Regions from separate parts of the Lutibacter sp. A64 genome, predicted to be linked through region 2. Evidence: riboswitches for the same ligand, from Rfam matches in the RefSeq annotation. Region 2 holds a riboswitch; the other holds the start of a gene.
What was found. A riboswitch is a leader RNA that binds a small molecule or an ion and turns the genes downstream of it on or off. The one in region 2 is predicted to bind cobalamin.

Region 1: another riboswitch for cobalamin. It lies ahead of MKD41_RS03415 (DUF5074 domain-containing protein); the one in region 2 lies ahead of MKD41_RS14305 (TonB-dependent receptor plug domain-containing protein).

The regions. Positions count from the first base shown of each region.
Region 1 covers NZ_CP092487.1:857,302-864,800, forward strand. The annotation lists gene MKD41_RS03405 (SIR2 family NAD-dependent protein deacylase) at 1-611, opposite strand, end outside; gene MKD41_RS03410 (TrmH family RNA methyltransferase) at 699-1,376, shown strand; gene MKD41_RS03415 (DUF5074 domain-containing protein) at 1,441-2,745, opposite strand; cobalamin riboswitch at 2,847-3,041, opposite strand; gene MKD41_RS03420 (hypothetical protein) at 3,195-3,566, opposite strand; gene MKD41_RS03425 (alanine dehydrogenase) at 3,568-4,770, opposite strand; gene tsaE (tRNA (adenosine(37)-N6)-threonylcarbamoyltransferase complex ATPase subunit type 1 TsaE) at 4,763-5,179, opposite strand; gene MKD41_RS03435 (bifunctional response regulator/alkaline phosphatase family protein) at 5,359-6,909, opposite strand; gene MKD41_RS03440 (HD domain-containing protein) at 6,951-7,499, shown strand, end outside.
Region 2 covers NZ_CP092487.1:3,502,608-3,510,106, forward strand. The annotation lists gene MKD41_RS14290 (3-phosphoshikimate 1-carboxyvinyltransferase) at 1-940, shown strand, start outside; gene queA (tRNA preQ1(34) S-adenosylmethionine ribosyltransferase-isomerase QueA) at 1,115-2,164, shown strand; gene rlmN (23S rRNA (adenine(2503)-C(2))-methyltransferase RlmN) at 2,292-3,332, shown strand; cobalamin riboswitch at 3,556-3,771, shown strand; gene MKD41_RS14305 (TonB-dependent receptor plug domain-containing protein) at 3,809-5,641, shown strand; gene MKD41_RS14310 (YncE family protein) at 5,646-6,680, shown strand; gene MKD41_RS14315 (PorP/SprF family type IX secretion system membrane protein) at 6,847-7,499, shown strand, end outside.

The sequences.
Region 1 (7,499 bases), 1.4 Mb from region 2:
AAGTAATTTTTTTGAATTGCAGGTTTTGGATCAATAAAATAAACTGGAATTTTAGGCTCTATAAAATTAATTAAGTTAGCAGCTGGATATACCTGCATAGATGTTCCAATAATAATAAGTATATCTGCTTTAGATGTTATTTCTATTGCTTTTTCTAACATAGGAACTTCTTCTCCAAACCAAACAATATGTGGTCTTAATTGCGAATGGTCTTCACATAAATCACCTAATAAAAGATCTTTTTTCCAAGAATAAATTAAGTTAGGGTTTTTAGTGCTTCTAACTTTTAATAATTCTCCGTGTAAATGCAATACGTTTTTGCTGCCTGCGCGCTCGTGTAAATCGTCTACATTTTGCGTAATTATGTTTACTTGATATTTATTTTCTAATAAAACTAATGATTTATGAGCTAAATTTGGAGCTACAGATAATAATTGTTGTCTTCGTTTATTGTAAAAATCTAAAACCAGTTCTTTATTTTTATTCCAACCAATAGGAGATGCTACTTCCATAACATCGTGTCCTTCCCAAAGTCCGTCGCTACCTCTAAATGTATTAATTCCACTTTCTGCGCTAATTCCTGCGCCAGTTAGTATTACAACTTTTTTCATATAAATGTTTTAGAGTTTTAATAAATGCTATTTCGAATTTTTATTATTCAAAAGTAAAGATTTATCTTTGAAAAAAGATAATTTTAGATGGTAGATGAGAAGTATATTGAATATTTAGAGCAATTTGTTACTGAAAAAAGAAGAAACCTATTTGAAAAGGTGTTAAGCGAACGTACAAGACATTTTACGGTTGCAATTGAAGATATTTTTCAACCTCATAATGCGAGTGCTGTTGTAAGAACTTGTGATATTTTTGGAATTCAAGATATGCATGTAATTGAGAATAAATATAAATTTTATGCATCTAGATTGGTTGCAAAAGGAGCTCAGAAATGGATTGACTTTTCGATGTATAATCAAAAAAACACCAATAATACACTAGATTGTATTTCGGCTTTAAAAGAAAAAGGCTATAAAATAATTGCAACTACACCACATAATGAATCTTGTTTATTGCAAGATTTTGATATTTTAGAAAAAGCAGCGTTCTTTTTTGGAGTTGAAAAAGAAGGACTTTCTAAAGATGTGATGGATAATGCAGATGGTTATTTAAAAATACCAATGGTTGGTTTTACAGAGAGTTTAAATATCTCTGTTGCTGCTGCAATTATTCTTCAAAATATGAATCAGAAATTAAAAGCCTCAACTATTGATTGGCAACTAACAGAAATTGAGAAAAGAGAAAAATATCAAGATTGGTTAGAGAAATCCATTAAAAGTATTAGAAAAATAAAGGAAGTATATTTTAATGAAAATAAACTTTAAAATAAAAAAAGTAGTTAATTATACATATTAACTACTTTTTTATAAAAATTAAGCTGCTTTTTGTTTATTGATATAATTCTTTATAATTAAAAACAAAGTCAGTAGGAGCAGTTCCTATGTTCTCAAACTTATTTAATTCTTCGCCTTCTTCATTAAAAATTAGCATTACACTATTACTCATATCAAAAAAGTCTGTTACACCGGCTAAATAAATGTCTCCAGTTTTAGGATGAATTTTAAGAGCTGTAGTAAAAAACAGGTTGTAATTAAATGGTGTTATAAATAATTCTTGAGTTTTATTTTCGCTATCAAAACGATGAATGTTTCCTGTTGAAGTTTCTTGCCAATAAAAATATTTTGAATTAGCTGAAGTCAACATTCCATTACGATATAATTTTACATCAGTACCTAATTTTACGGTTTCTGCAATAGATAAATCAGCGTTTAATTTTACAAATGTAGCTTCTTCATTTCTACCTTCTGTAGCAATCCAAATATTGTTATTTGGATCGGTAACAATTCCTGAAACATTATCTGAAAATGTAAGTATTTCATTTACAGACTCAGTAGTTGTATCAAATTCTTTTACTGAATTTCCATCAGCAATAAGTAATTTATTTTCTATAGCTAAAACAGCCGATTGTATAGCAGGAACATCTGAAATACCATCTATTTTATTTTGAATTGCAGCATTTGTAAAATCTACATTATAAAGTAATCTGGTATTACTGTAAGCGCTTAAAATATATGCTTTATCATTATCTACTAGTGAAATATATGCTGGATTTCTAGCTTCAGAAGTAGAAATAGTTTCTTCAAGTTTTAAAGTTTCAGCATTTGTAACAGTTATATAGTTAGCACCACTTTGTGAAACGAAGTAAAGTTTATTATCTGAAATTTGTCCACTAATTAAATCGGTTCCTAATGTTTTATCTGGATTTTCTAGTTGAAAAACTTTAGATGTAAATATTGAATCTTTTAAGAATCCAACAGTTCCATTATCATTTTCAGAAGAAGCAGAAACAATAAAAACACCTTCGGCATATTTTCCAAAAACACGGATGTTATATATTAAGGTTTCTTTACCTGCTGAATTTTCAACAACTAATTTTAATTCGTTTTCACCAATTGAATTTGATAAGAAAGTATATGTTGGTTCAGTTGATACAATTTCATCATTTAGAAACCAATTTATAGTAGTTTCTGTTAAATTTTCTATTTCAGGGTTCAATACTATTGCTTCTTCAAAATCTAATTGGTAATTTGTTTTTTGAACTAAAATTTTTGGGGAAAATAGCGAATTGTCTTCAGAACAAGACATAAAAACAAGTGTAAACAGCGTTATACTGAAAATTAATTTAAGTTTCATTTTATTTGTTAATTTATATGGTTACAACAATATAAACCTTAGGTAATAAATATGGTAGTATACAATAACGTACCATAAGCTTTTATTCCCGAAAGCTTTGATATTTAATATGTATTTAGGCAGGTTTCCTGACTGATTTCAGCTTTATTTACCTTCCCATTTAAAAAAACAGTGGTTGTGGTAAAGCCATTTCGGTGAAAAAATCACCTGTGAAATTTACAGTAGCGGGTACTGTTCAGAGTTTTCATCTGATTCCCTTTTAAACTTATAAAGTCACCTAAAAACGCCGCAAAGTTAATTGTTTTTTTCCTAATTAATTTCCTTTTAGATATAATAAAAAAGAAACAATTTAAGTAGTGTTAAGTGTCAATTAGTTATGTTTAAAAGTATAGTGAAGTATTGTTTTAAATAGGTGTTATTTTGTGTAAATAGCTACTTAAACTTGGGTTTTATTCAACTTTAATAGCTTTAATAATAGCATTAGATTCACAATTAATAACTGTAAGTGTAATGTTTTTTAGGCTATCAATTCCTTTGATATTATATTGATATAGGCAACTGTCTAATTTAATTTTATGAGCTAAATCTACATCTCCATTCTTTAGGATTTGAGAAATATATGCGGTATCAATTTTTTTGGTATTTAAAATAGTCAATGCATTTTCTGAAAAAATACGTTCTTTAGCTCTAATATTTTTTAATACACGTGCATTTGGACCGTAATCAAAAGTAGTATTTTTTTTACCCCAAATAAATACTACAATAATGGTTCCTATAATTAATCCGCCTAAAAAGTATGGCAATCGTTGTTTAAAAGTCATATTATAAAAATAATAAATTTACATCTCTAAAAGGAATATTAAACCAATCTGCAACAGATTTGTTAGTTAAGATTCCGTGGTAAAAATACATACCTTTTTGTAAACTTTTGTCATATCTAACAGCATTTTCAAATCCACCTTCTTCAGCAATATTAGAAAGGTAAGGTGTAAAAATGTTACTTATTGATACTGAAGCAGTTCTTGAGTATCTAGAAGGGATATTTGGAACACAATAATGAGAAACCCCATATTTTTCTATAATTGGATTTTTATGTGTAGTAACTTCAGAAGTTTCAAAACAACCTCCACGATCTATACTAACATCAACAATAACAGCACCCGTTTTCATTTGTTCAACCATTTCTTCTGTAACAATTACAGGGCAACGAGAATTACCTCTAATGGCACCAATAGCTATATCGCAACGCATTAAAGCTTTTTGAAGTGTTTTAGGTTGTATAGTTGATGTGTAAATGGGTCTACCTAAATTGTGTTGAATTGTTCTTAATTTTGTTATTGAATTATCAAAAACTTTTACATTTGCTCCTAAACCAATGGCCGAACGAGCTGCAAATTCAGCAACTGTTCCTGCACCTAAAATAACCACTTCGGTAGGAGGGACTCCATTAATATTTCCTAATAGTAATCCGTTACCTTCTTTATCGTTACTCATTATTTCCGCAGCAATTAAAATTGAGGCGGTACCTGCAATTTCACTTAAAGATTTTACAACTGAATAAATACCATGTTCATCTCTAATATAGTCAAATGCAATAGCTGTAATGCGTTTACTAGCTAAGGCTTCAAAATATTTTTTAGATTGCGTTTTAAGTTGTAATGCAGAAAATATAATGCTTTGCGGGTTAATTAATTTAATTTCCTCTAAGGATGGTGGTTCTACTTTTAAAATAATATGGCATCCAAAAACTTCTTTAATATCGTATGATATTTTAGCGCCAGCTTCAGAATATTCTTTATCAGAAAAATTAGCACCATCACCAGCGCCTGTTTCAATAATAAATTTATGCCCTTGGTTGGTTAATGCTGCAACTGCATCTGGCGTTAAGCAAACACGTTTTTCTTGGTAGTGTGTTTCTTTAGGGATTCCAACAACAAGTTCGCCTTTTTGTTTTGAAATTTCTAAAGTTTCCTCTAAAGGAATTAATTCGTGCTTACTAAATGGTGAAGTAATTTGTTTACCCATTATTTATAACTTCTATAGTTCGTAGTTGTTTTTTTGATGTGGTAATTTTAATTATTACCGAGTTTAAAGGTAGTAAATTTTCTACTTTATTTGGCCATTCTACTAAACACCAATTATTACTGTAAAAATATTCTTCAATTCCCATATCCATAGCTTCTTCTTCTTCTTCAATTCTATAAAAATCGAAATGATAAACTTTTTCGTTTTTTAAAGTATGGTATTCGTTTACTAAGGAAAAAGTAGGGGAGCTTACGGTATCTAAAACACCTAATTTTTTAACAATTTCTTTTATAAGAGTAGTTTTTCCAACTCCCATATCACCATAAAAAAGGAGAATTTTATTTTTTGAAAATTTAAGAACTTCTTCAGCAATTTTTGGAAGTTGTTCTAGTGTGTAATTTTTTATCATACGCGTACTTAATGTTTAATGGTTGATTTGTTGAACTGTTTAATTGTTAGTTTTAATGGTCGTCAAATCTGAATTTATTTCAGCATCTCACGTTTAGTAACTAACTATAATGAGAGACTGAATCAAGTTCAGGGTGACGAATTTTATTGGCTTTTATTACTAAATTCAACCTCTCAACTTTATTTCGGTACAAATATAGCACAAGGAATTATCATTTCCTCTAAAGAAATTCCACCATGTTGGTAGGTATTTCTGTAATATTTTACAAAATGATTGTAATTGTTTGGATATGCAAAAAAGTAATCTTCTTTTGCAAAAATAAATGAACTATTTAAACTTAAAGAAGGTAATAAAATGTCTTTCGGATTTTTAACTGCGTATACTTCTTTGTTTTCGTAAGAAAGACTTTTGCCTGTTTTATACCTTAAATTTGAACTAATATTTTTATCGCCAATTACTTTTGAAGGAGCTTTAGAATTTATGGTACCGTGGTCTGTAGTAATAATTAATTTTAATCCTAATTTTTGTGCTTTTTGAATCATATCTAACAACGGAGAGTTTAAGAACCAGCTATTTGTTAAAGATCTATAGGCTTTATCGTCACTAGCTAATTCTTTAATAACTTCCATTTCTGTTTTGGCATGAGAGATCATATCAACAAAATTATAGACAATAACAGTTAAATCATTTTCTTTTAAAGTGTTAAAATTATCTGCTAAATGTTTACCAGACTTTAAATTGGTTATTTTATAATATTCAAATTTAATAGTTTCTCTAAGTCGTTTTAATTGTGCTTCTAAAAACTCTTTTTCGTGTAAATTTTTACCGCCTTCATCTGTGTCGTTTTTCCATAAATCTGGATGTTTTTGCTCCATTTCTAAAGGCATTAAGCCAGAGAAAATAGCATTTCTAGCATATTGTGTAGCTGTAGGTAAAATACTTAAATAAGGTATTTCTTGTTGTTTTTTGTAGTATTTATTAATTGTTTTTTCAATAATATTAAATTGGTCGTAACGTAAATTATCAATTACAACTAGCAGTGTTCCTTTTGAGTTTTTAACTTCAGGAATTATTATTTTTTTAAATAAGGTATTTGATAAGATTGGAGCTTCTTCGGCATTATTAATCCAATCTTTATAATTTTTTTTGATAAATTTAAAAAATAAAGAATTTGCTTCTTGCTTCTGACTTTCTAGAATTTCAACCATTCCAGAATCATTAATATTTTCTAATTCTAGCTCCCAATAAACTAATTTTTTATAAACAGTAATCCATTCTTCATAAGAATTTACCATTGCCAAATCCATTGCAATTTTTCTAAATTCCTGCTGATAATTAGAAGTTGTTTTTTCTGAAACCAAGCGAGAAAGGTCTAAATTCTTTTTAAGGCTTAGTAAAATTTGATTTGGATTTACGGGTTTTATTAAGTAATCTGCAATTTTATTACCAATGGCATCTTCCATAATATATTCTTCTTCACTTTTAGTAATCATTACTATTGGAAGATTGGCACGTTTGCTTTTAATTTCAGTTAAAGTTTCTAGCCCACTTAAACCAGGCATGTTTTCATCTAAAAAAACAATATCGTAATTATTTTCTTCACATAAATCAATGGCATCAGCACCATTATTACACTTTGTAACCGCATATCCTTTTTTTTCTAAGAATAGAATGTGTGGTTTTAGTAAATCAATTTCATCATCTACCCATAAAATACTTATTTCACTCATATTGTTTGTTATATTTGTACTGTTATTAAAAAATAATTGTTTTGAACGAAAAAAACACGAACAAACTTAAAATATTAAACGATCCAATTTACGGTTTTATTACGATTCCGAATGCTTTAATATACGATTTAATAGAACATCCTTATTTTCAGCGCTTAAGAAGAATATCTCAAATGGGGATGTCTTATTTAGTATATCCTGGTGCACATCATACACGGTTTCATCATGCTTTGGGTTGTATGCATTTAATGCAAAAAACGGTCCATATTTTAAAATTTAAAGGTGTAGAAATTTCAGATGAAGAGGCAAATGCACTTTACATAGCTATTTTATTACATGATATTGGACACGGACCTTTTTCACATGCCTTAGAAAAAAGTATTGCTACAGGTATAAATCATGAAACAATTTCATTAAAATTTATGGAAGCGTTAAATGTCGATTTTAAAGGTAAATTAAGTTTAGCTATAACTATTTTTAAAGGAGATTATCATCGTAAATTTTTATATCAATTAATTGCAAGTCAGTTAGATATGGATCGGTTAGATTATTTAAAAAGAGATAGTTTTTATACGGGTGTTTCTGAAGGA
Region 2 (7,499 bases):
GCATAGAATGAAAAATAGGCCTATTAAAATTTTAGTAGATGCCTTAACTTCATTGGGAGCAAAAATAGAATACGTAGAAAAAGAAGGGTATCCTCCGTTAAAAATTACTGGAAAAAAATTAACAAAAAGTTTTGTTGAAATTGAAGGAAATGTAAGCAGTCAATACATAACATCTTTACTTTTAATAGCACCAACTTTAGAAAACGGACTGCAACTAAAATTTAAAGGGGCAATTACATCTGTGCCATATATTAAAATGACCTTAACTTTGTTGGCTGAACTGGGAGTGAACCTTTCTTGGAACGATGATACTATTTCTATTCAACCAAAGCCAACTATAAATTCTAAAACTGTAGTAGTAGAGTCTGACTGGAGTTCGGCATCCTATTATTATGGTTTGTGCGCTTTAAGTCCTAATTCTAAAATAATATTGTCTTCATACAAAAAAAATAGTCTACAAGGCGATTCAGTTTTAGCCGAAATTTATAAGAATTTTGGAGTAGAAACTATTTTTGAAAATAATAAAATAGTACTTGCAAACAAGCAAACTACAACTAATAGTGTGCAACCACTTAATTTAAATTTAATTGGAGCTCCAGATATTGCTCAAACAATTGTTGTTACTTGTTTTGGTTTAAAAAGAGAATGTTTTTTAACAGGACTTCATACGTTAAAAATTAAAGAAACTGATAGATTGGTGGCTTTAAAAAACGAAATTGAAAAATTAGGAGGGGAAGTTATAATTACAAATGAAACCTTGCATTTAAAACCAGCTACTAAATTTAATAAAAATATAGCAATAGCTACTTACGATGATCATAGAATGGCTATGGCTTTTGCCCCATTAGCATTAAAGGTTCCGCTTCAAATTGAAGATCCAAATGTGGTGTCAAAATCGTACCCAACTTTTTGGGAAGACTTCAAAAAATGCACTTTATAGTATGTTTAATATTCTCAATTACAAAGTTTTATTGCAAATCACTTGACAACGCCTATGCCGATGTTGTATATTTGCGCTCATTCAATAAAAATAAGAGTATTTGTACTTTGCTTAAATTATAGAATTTAGTAATTATACAACTGCTTTTATAATACTAAAAAATAAAAATCACATATGAAATTATCACATTTTAAGTTTGAATTACCAGAAGATTTATTAGCTGAATATCCTGCAGAACATAGAGATGAATCTAGATTAATGGTGTTAAATAGAAAAGAAAAAACTATTGAACACAAACAATTTAAAGATTTAATCAACTACTTTGATGAAGGCGATTTAATGATTTTAAATAATACAAAGGTTTTTCCAGCACGTATGTATGGCGAAAAAGAAAAGACTGGTGCAAGAATTGAAGTGTTTTTATTAAGAGAATTAAATGCAGAAAGCAGATTGTGGGATGTTTTAGTAGATCCAGCTAGAAAAATAAGAATTGGTAACAAATTATTTTTTGGTGATGATGAAAGCTTAGTTGCTGAAGTTATTGATAATACAACTTCTAGAGGAAGAACATTACGTTTTTTATATGATGGCTCTTATGAAGAATTTAGAAAAAAATTAGAAGAATTAGGAGAAACTCCACTGCCAAAATTTATTAAAAGAGCAGTAACTCCAGAAGATGAAGAGCGTTACCAAACAATTTATGCAAAACACGAAGGTGCAGTAGCAGCTCCAACAGCTGGTTTACACTTTTCTAAACATTTAATGAAACGTTTAGAAATTAAAGGTGTCGATTTTGCTGAAGTTACATTGCATGTTGGTTTAGGTACTTTTAGTCCGGTTGAAGTAGAAGATTTATCAAAACATAAAATGGACTCTGAACAAGCTATTATTTCAGATGAAACAGTTTCTGTTGTTAATAATGCTATAGATTCTAAAAGAAGAGTTTGTGCAGTTGGAACAACTGTTATGAGAGCTATTGAAAGCTCTGTGTCTTCAAATAGTCGCTTAAATGCTTTTAATGGTTGGACCAATAAATTTATTTTCCCTCCTTATGATTTTAGTATAGCAAATTGTATGATTACAAATTTCCATACTCCAAAATCTACATTAATGATGCAGGCAGCTGCTTTTGCTGGTTATGATTTTTTAATGGAAGCCTATGAAGAAGCTGTTAAAGAAAAATATAAATTTTACTCGTATGGAGATGCGATGTTAATCATCTAATAAAATTATTTTTTTAAAAGTTTAATTGTCTAAAAAGTAAGATTTTCGTCAACCTGAAACAGACTGGTTCAGAATGAAGGTTTTTTACACTTTTTAGACAATTTATTTTCTAAACGAGAACCAATAAATGAGTACAAAAAAAGATATACGCGCATTAACCAAAACAGAATTACGAGATTTCTTTGTTGAAAATGGTGATAAAGCATTTAGAGGAAACCAAGTGTATGAATGGTTATGGAGTAAAAGTGCACATTCTTTTGAAGAAATGACAAATATTTCAAAAGATACACGACAAATGCTCGAAACTAATTTTGTAATTAATCATATTGAAGTTGATGATATGCAACGCAGTGCTGATGGAACTGTAAAAAATGCTGTACGTTTACACGATGGTTTAGTGGTAGAATCTGTGTTAATACCTACTGGAAGCAGAACAACAGCTTGTGTGTCTAGCCAAGTTGGTTGTAGTTTAGATTGTAGCTTCTGTGCAACGGCGCGTTTAAAGAAAATGCGTAACCTTAATCCCGATGAAATTTACGATCAAGTTGCAGCAATAAACCAAGAGAGTTTATTGTATTACAATCATAAATTATCAAACATTGTTTTTATGGGAATGGGAGAGCCCTTAATGAATTATAACAATGTATTAAAATCTATAGAAAAAATTACTTCAGAAGAAGGCTTGGGAATGTCTCCAAAAAGAATTACGGTTTCTACTTCAGGAGTTCCTAAAATGATAAAAAAATTAGCAGATGATGAAGTTAAATTTAATTTAGCAGTTTCATTACACTCTGCCATAGATGAGGTTAGGTCTAAAATAATGCCTTTTAGTAAAGCATTTCCGTTAACAGATTTAAAAGAATCTATAGAATATTGGTATGCAAAAACAAACAGCAGAGTTACTTACGAATATGTTGTTTGGAAAGGAATTAACGATACAAAAGAAGCCATAAATGCTTTGGTTAAATTTTGTAAATATGTGCCTTGTAAAGTTAATTTAATTGAATACAATCCAATTGACGATGGTGAGTTTCAACAAGCAAATCCACAGGCAATAGACGATTATATAAGCATTTTAGAAATGAACGATATAATTGTTAACGTTAGACGAAGTAGAGGGAAAGATATTGATGCCGCTTGTGGGCAATTAGCAAATAAGAAAAGCTAGATTTTTTGTAGCGGTTATTTTTTAATAACTTTCTAAAGTTTAAAGCAAATTGTACTTAAACGTCTTACTGAGCTTGTCTCAGTATCTCATAATTTATATATACAAATTTTATTAACTACAAATGTTAACTTGTACATATATTTTAAATTAAGAAGTGTATAGGTTGATGCGAAATTCGGCTAAATTTAGGTTTATTAAACGTAGATAGATTAATATTTAGTTATATATTTGCTGCATGTTTGGTTTTGCATTTATTTTTTAAATGTGAATTAAAAGGGAATTCTGTTAAATTCAGAAGCTGTTCCCGCAACTGTAAGCTAAGTCTTTTTATAAAGATGCTTTTTGTTACATAACTTCAAAATAACCACTGCATTGTAAAGTGTGGGAAGGTTAACAAAAAGACGCGAGCCAGGAGACCTGCCAGAAAATAACAACTTAATTACAAGTTAGTTGTCGGGAGAAACAACATTTTAATTATGAGATATTTTTTAATTTTAGTTGTGTTTTTTTATAGTTTCGCATTGTTTTCGCAAGAAAAGAAAGCTGAAGCTTTAGATACTGTTTATCTAAAATCTGTTAAAATAATAGAAAAATCTATCGGTCAAAAAACAACTATTTTATCTAAAAAAACAATTCAAAATTATAGCCCACAATTAACAGAAGTCTTAAATTTTGAAACGTCCATTTCTTTTAAAGAAAATGGTTTAGGAATGGTTTCTTCACCTTCTTTTAGAGGAACCACGGCACAGCAAACAGCTGTGGTTTGGAATGGAATAAATATTAATTCTCAATTTTTAGGTCAAACAGATTTTAATACAATTAGTACTGCTAGTTTTGATGAAATTGTTATTAGGCCTGGAGGCGGAAGCACACAATTTGGAACTGGAACTATTGGTGGAAGTATAAATTTAAATAATAATTTTTCTTTTGAGCAACAAGATCAACTAACTGTAAATGCCAGTTATGGTAGTTTTAACACTAAAGAAATTGGTCTAAAAGCAAGCACTTCAACTTCAAATTTAAATGTTAATGGTGGTTTAGCTTATTTTGATTCTGATAACGATTATAAATATGCCAATTCCAATCAAAAAAATGAAAACGGAGAATTCTATAATAAATCGGCCTTTTTAAATGGAGCTTATAAATTTAATTCAAAACAACAACTTAAATTATACTCTTCATTATTTAATGGTTTACGTCATTTTTCTATTTTAGAAACCACGCAAAGTAGAACTAAATATAAAGATGAAACGTTAAGGTTAATGTTTGAGTATAATGGTGTGTTTAACAAGTTTTTTATCAATACAAAAACAGCTTTAATCAATGAAGATTATACCTACTTTCCAGATGTAACTACAGATAGCGATTTAAGTACTGGAACTGCGTTTTCTAAAATTATTAAAAATGAATTTGGCTATAAAATAAACAAGGCTTTTTTATTAAAAGCGTTTATTAATTATAACAATACTTTGGGTAAAGGTTCTAATTATAATAACGAAAAAAGAGAAGTTTTTACTTTAGGTACATATTTTAAGCACAATATAACGGATAAGTTAGTGTACCAACTTACTGTTAATAGTGATAATACTTCTAATTATGAGAGTCCGTTGTTATTTACTTTTGGTTCAGAATTTAAGGTTAGTCCGCACTATAAAATTAGTATTCATAGCTCTAAAAATTATAGAGTGCCAACTTTAAACGATTTGTTTTGGCCAGGAGCAGGAAATCCAGATTTAAAACCTGAAACTTCGTTGCAATACGAATTAACCAATACATTTATTTTTAATCATTTTAACTTCAAATTAACGGGGTATTATAATAATGTAAAAGATTTAATTGTCTGGTTACCAGTTTCTAGTACGGTTTGGAAACCTACAAATACCAATAAAGTTTTAATAAAAGGAGTAGAAGCAGAAGTAGCTTATAGTCACTTTTTTGGCAATCATTACCTTAAAAGCAGTTTGTCTTACGCCTATACAAAATCTCAAAATAAAGAAACCAATAAACAGTTAACATACGTTCCTTATCATAAAACGGTATTGTCTGTTTTATACAATTACAAAAGACTAAATCTAAATCTAAATAATAATTATACAGGTGTTGTTTATACCCAAACCGATAACAATAAAAAAACAGCTTTAGATCCGTACTTATTAACAAATTTAAATTTTGGAGTTGCTTTAGATTTCAAAAAAGCAATACATATTGGCTTTAAAATAAAAAACCTTTGGAATACAACTTACCAAAGTGTTGCTTATAAACCAATGCCTTTAAGAAATTATCAATTTTATTTAACACTAAATATTTAACACAATGAAAAACCAATTTTTTAAAACTTTATTAGTTTTATTATCAATTACTATGTTTGTATCCTGTGATGATGATTCATCAGGTGAAGTTTATGTGCCTAAGGGCGATTATGATTTAGGATTTATAGTATCTAATGAAGGAAATTTCGGTACGCCAACTGCTTCTGTAAGTTATATTTCAGAAGATTTATTAGAATCGGCTAACGATGTTTATTCAACAGTAAATAACAATGCAGCTTTAGGCGATGTATTACAAAGTATTACGTTTGAAGATGATTATGCGTATTTAGTTCTAAATAATAGCAACAAAATTGAAGTTGTTGATAGATATACTTTTACACAAGTAACAACAATTACTGAAAATATTAGTGGTCCAAGATATGCTGAAGTTGAAGATGGTAAATTATATATTTCTAATTCAGGAACATCAAGTATTGGAGTTTACAATATTTCAGATTTTAGCTATAATACTTCTATTGAAATTGGAAGTACTGTAGAACAAATTATTATAGAAGATGGCTTTATGTATGTACAAAATGCAGCATTTGGTTATGGAAATACTATAACTGTTGTTAATCTTACTACAAATACAATTGTTAAAACAATTACTACAGGAGATGGCTTAAATTCTATGGAAGAAGAAGATGGAGTAATTTATGCAATGCATACAACTGGAGTTACTAAAATTAGTACATCTACTAATGACATTATAGGAGAGATTACAGTAGGAGGAACATTAACAAGTCCAAGTCAAATAGATATTGAAGATGGAATGATTTATTTTATTTCAGGGTCTAAAATTTATGCATCAAGTATAAATAGTACCGAGTTTTCAGATACTCCTTTAGTTGATACAAATGTAGAAGGTCCATCTTGGTTTATTGGGTATGGTTTTGCTGTAGAAAACGATAAAATATTTTATTCAGATGTAAATGGTTTTTCTGAAAACAGTGAATTATTAATTTACGATTTACAAGGTGTGTTTTTAAAATCAATTACTACTGGAGTTGGTTCAAACAACGTTTATTTTAACGATTAAGTTTTAATTTTTCAACCTTAAAAAAGTCCTATTATTTTAAAATTTTAGGACTTTTTTTATTTAGGTTAGTGGTTAAAAGTTTCATATATAGCTGGTGGCAGAATATTCATTTAATATAAAAAAATTATATATATATAATTAGTATATTTGAAAGTTTATTAAAATAATGCAAAATTTAAAAGTATCTTTTTTTAGTTTGTTTTTATTGGTTTCTATAACACTAGAAGCTCAGGAAACACTTCCAATATATTCAGATTATTTATCTGACAATGTATTTTTGGTGCATCCTTCAGCAGCTGGATTTAGAGATTGTGGAAATGTGCGCTTAACTGCCAGAAATCAATGGAGTGGTATAAAAGATGCACCCTCATTACAAACTTTAAATATTCATTCTAAATTTGGAACGAATGCAGGTTTAGGCTTAATTATTTTTAATGATAAAAATGGGTATCATAGTCAGCAAGGTGTTCAAGCAGCATATGCGTATCATTTAACTTTAGGACGAATAGAAGATTATAAAAAGCTTTCTTTTGGGCTGTCTTTTATGATGGTGAATAATAAACTTGATGAATCTTCATTTAATATTCCAGATCCAGAAATTTCACAAATTGTACAAAGTGAACGTTATTTTAATGCCGATTTTAGTATGGCTTATCATAATGTAGATTTTTTTGGATATTTTACCGTTAAAAATTTAATGTTAAATGCTAGAAATTTATATAATAGTCAATATGAATCTTTAAATTTACGTAGGTATTTGTTTTCTTTTGGATATTATTTCGATTATTATAAAAATAGGAAAACTATAGAATTTGAACC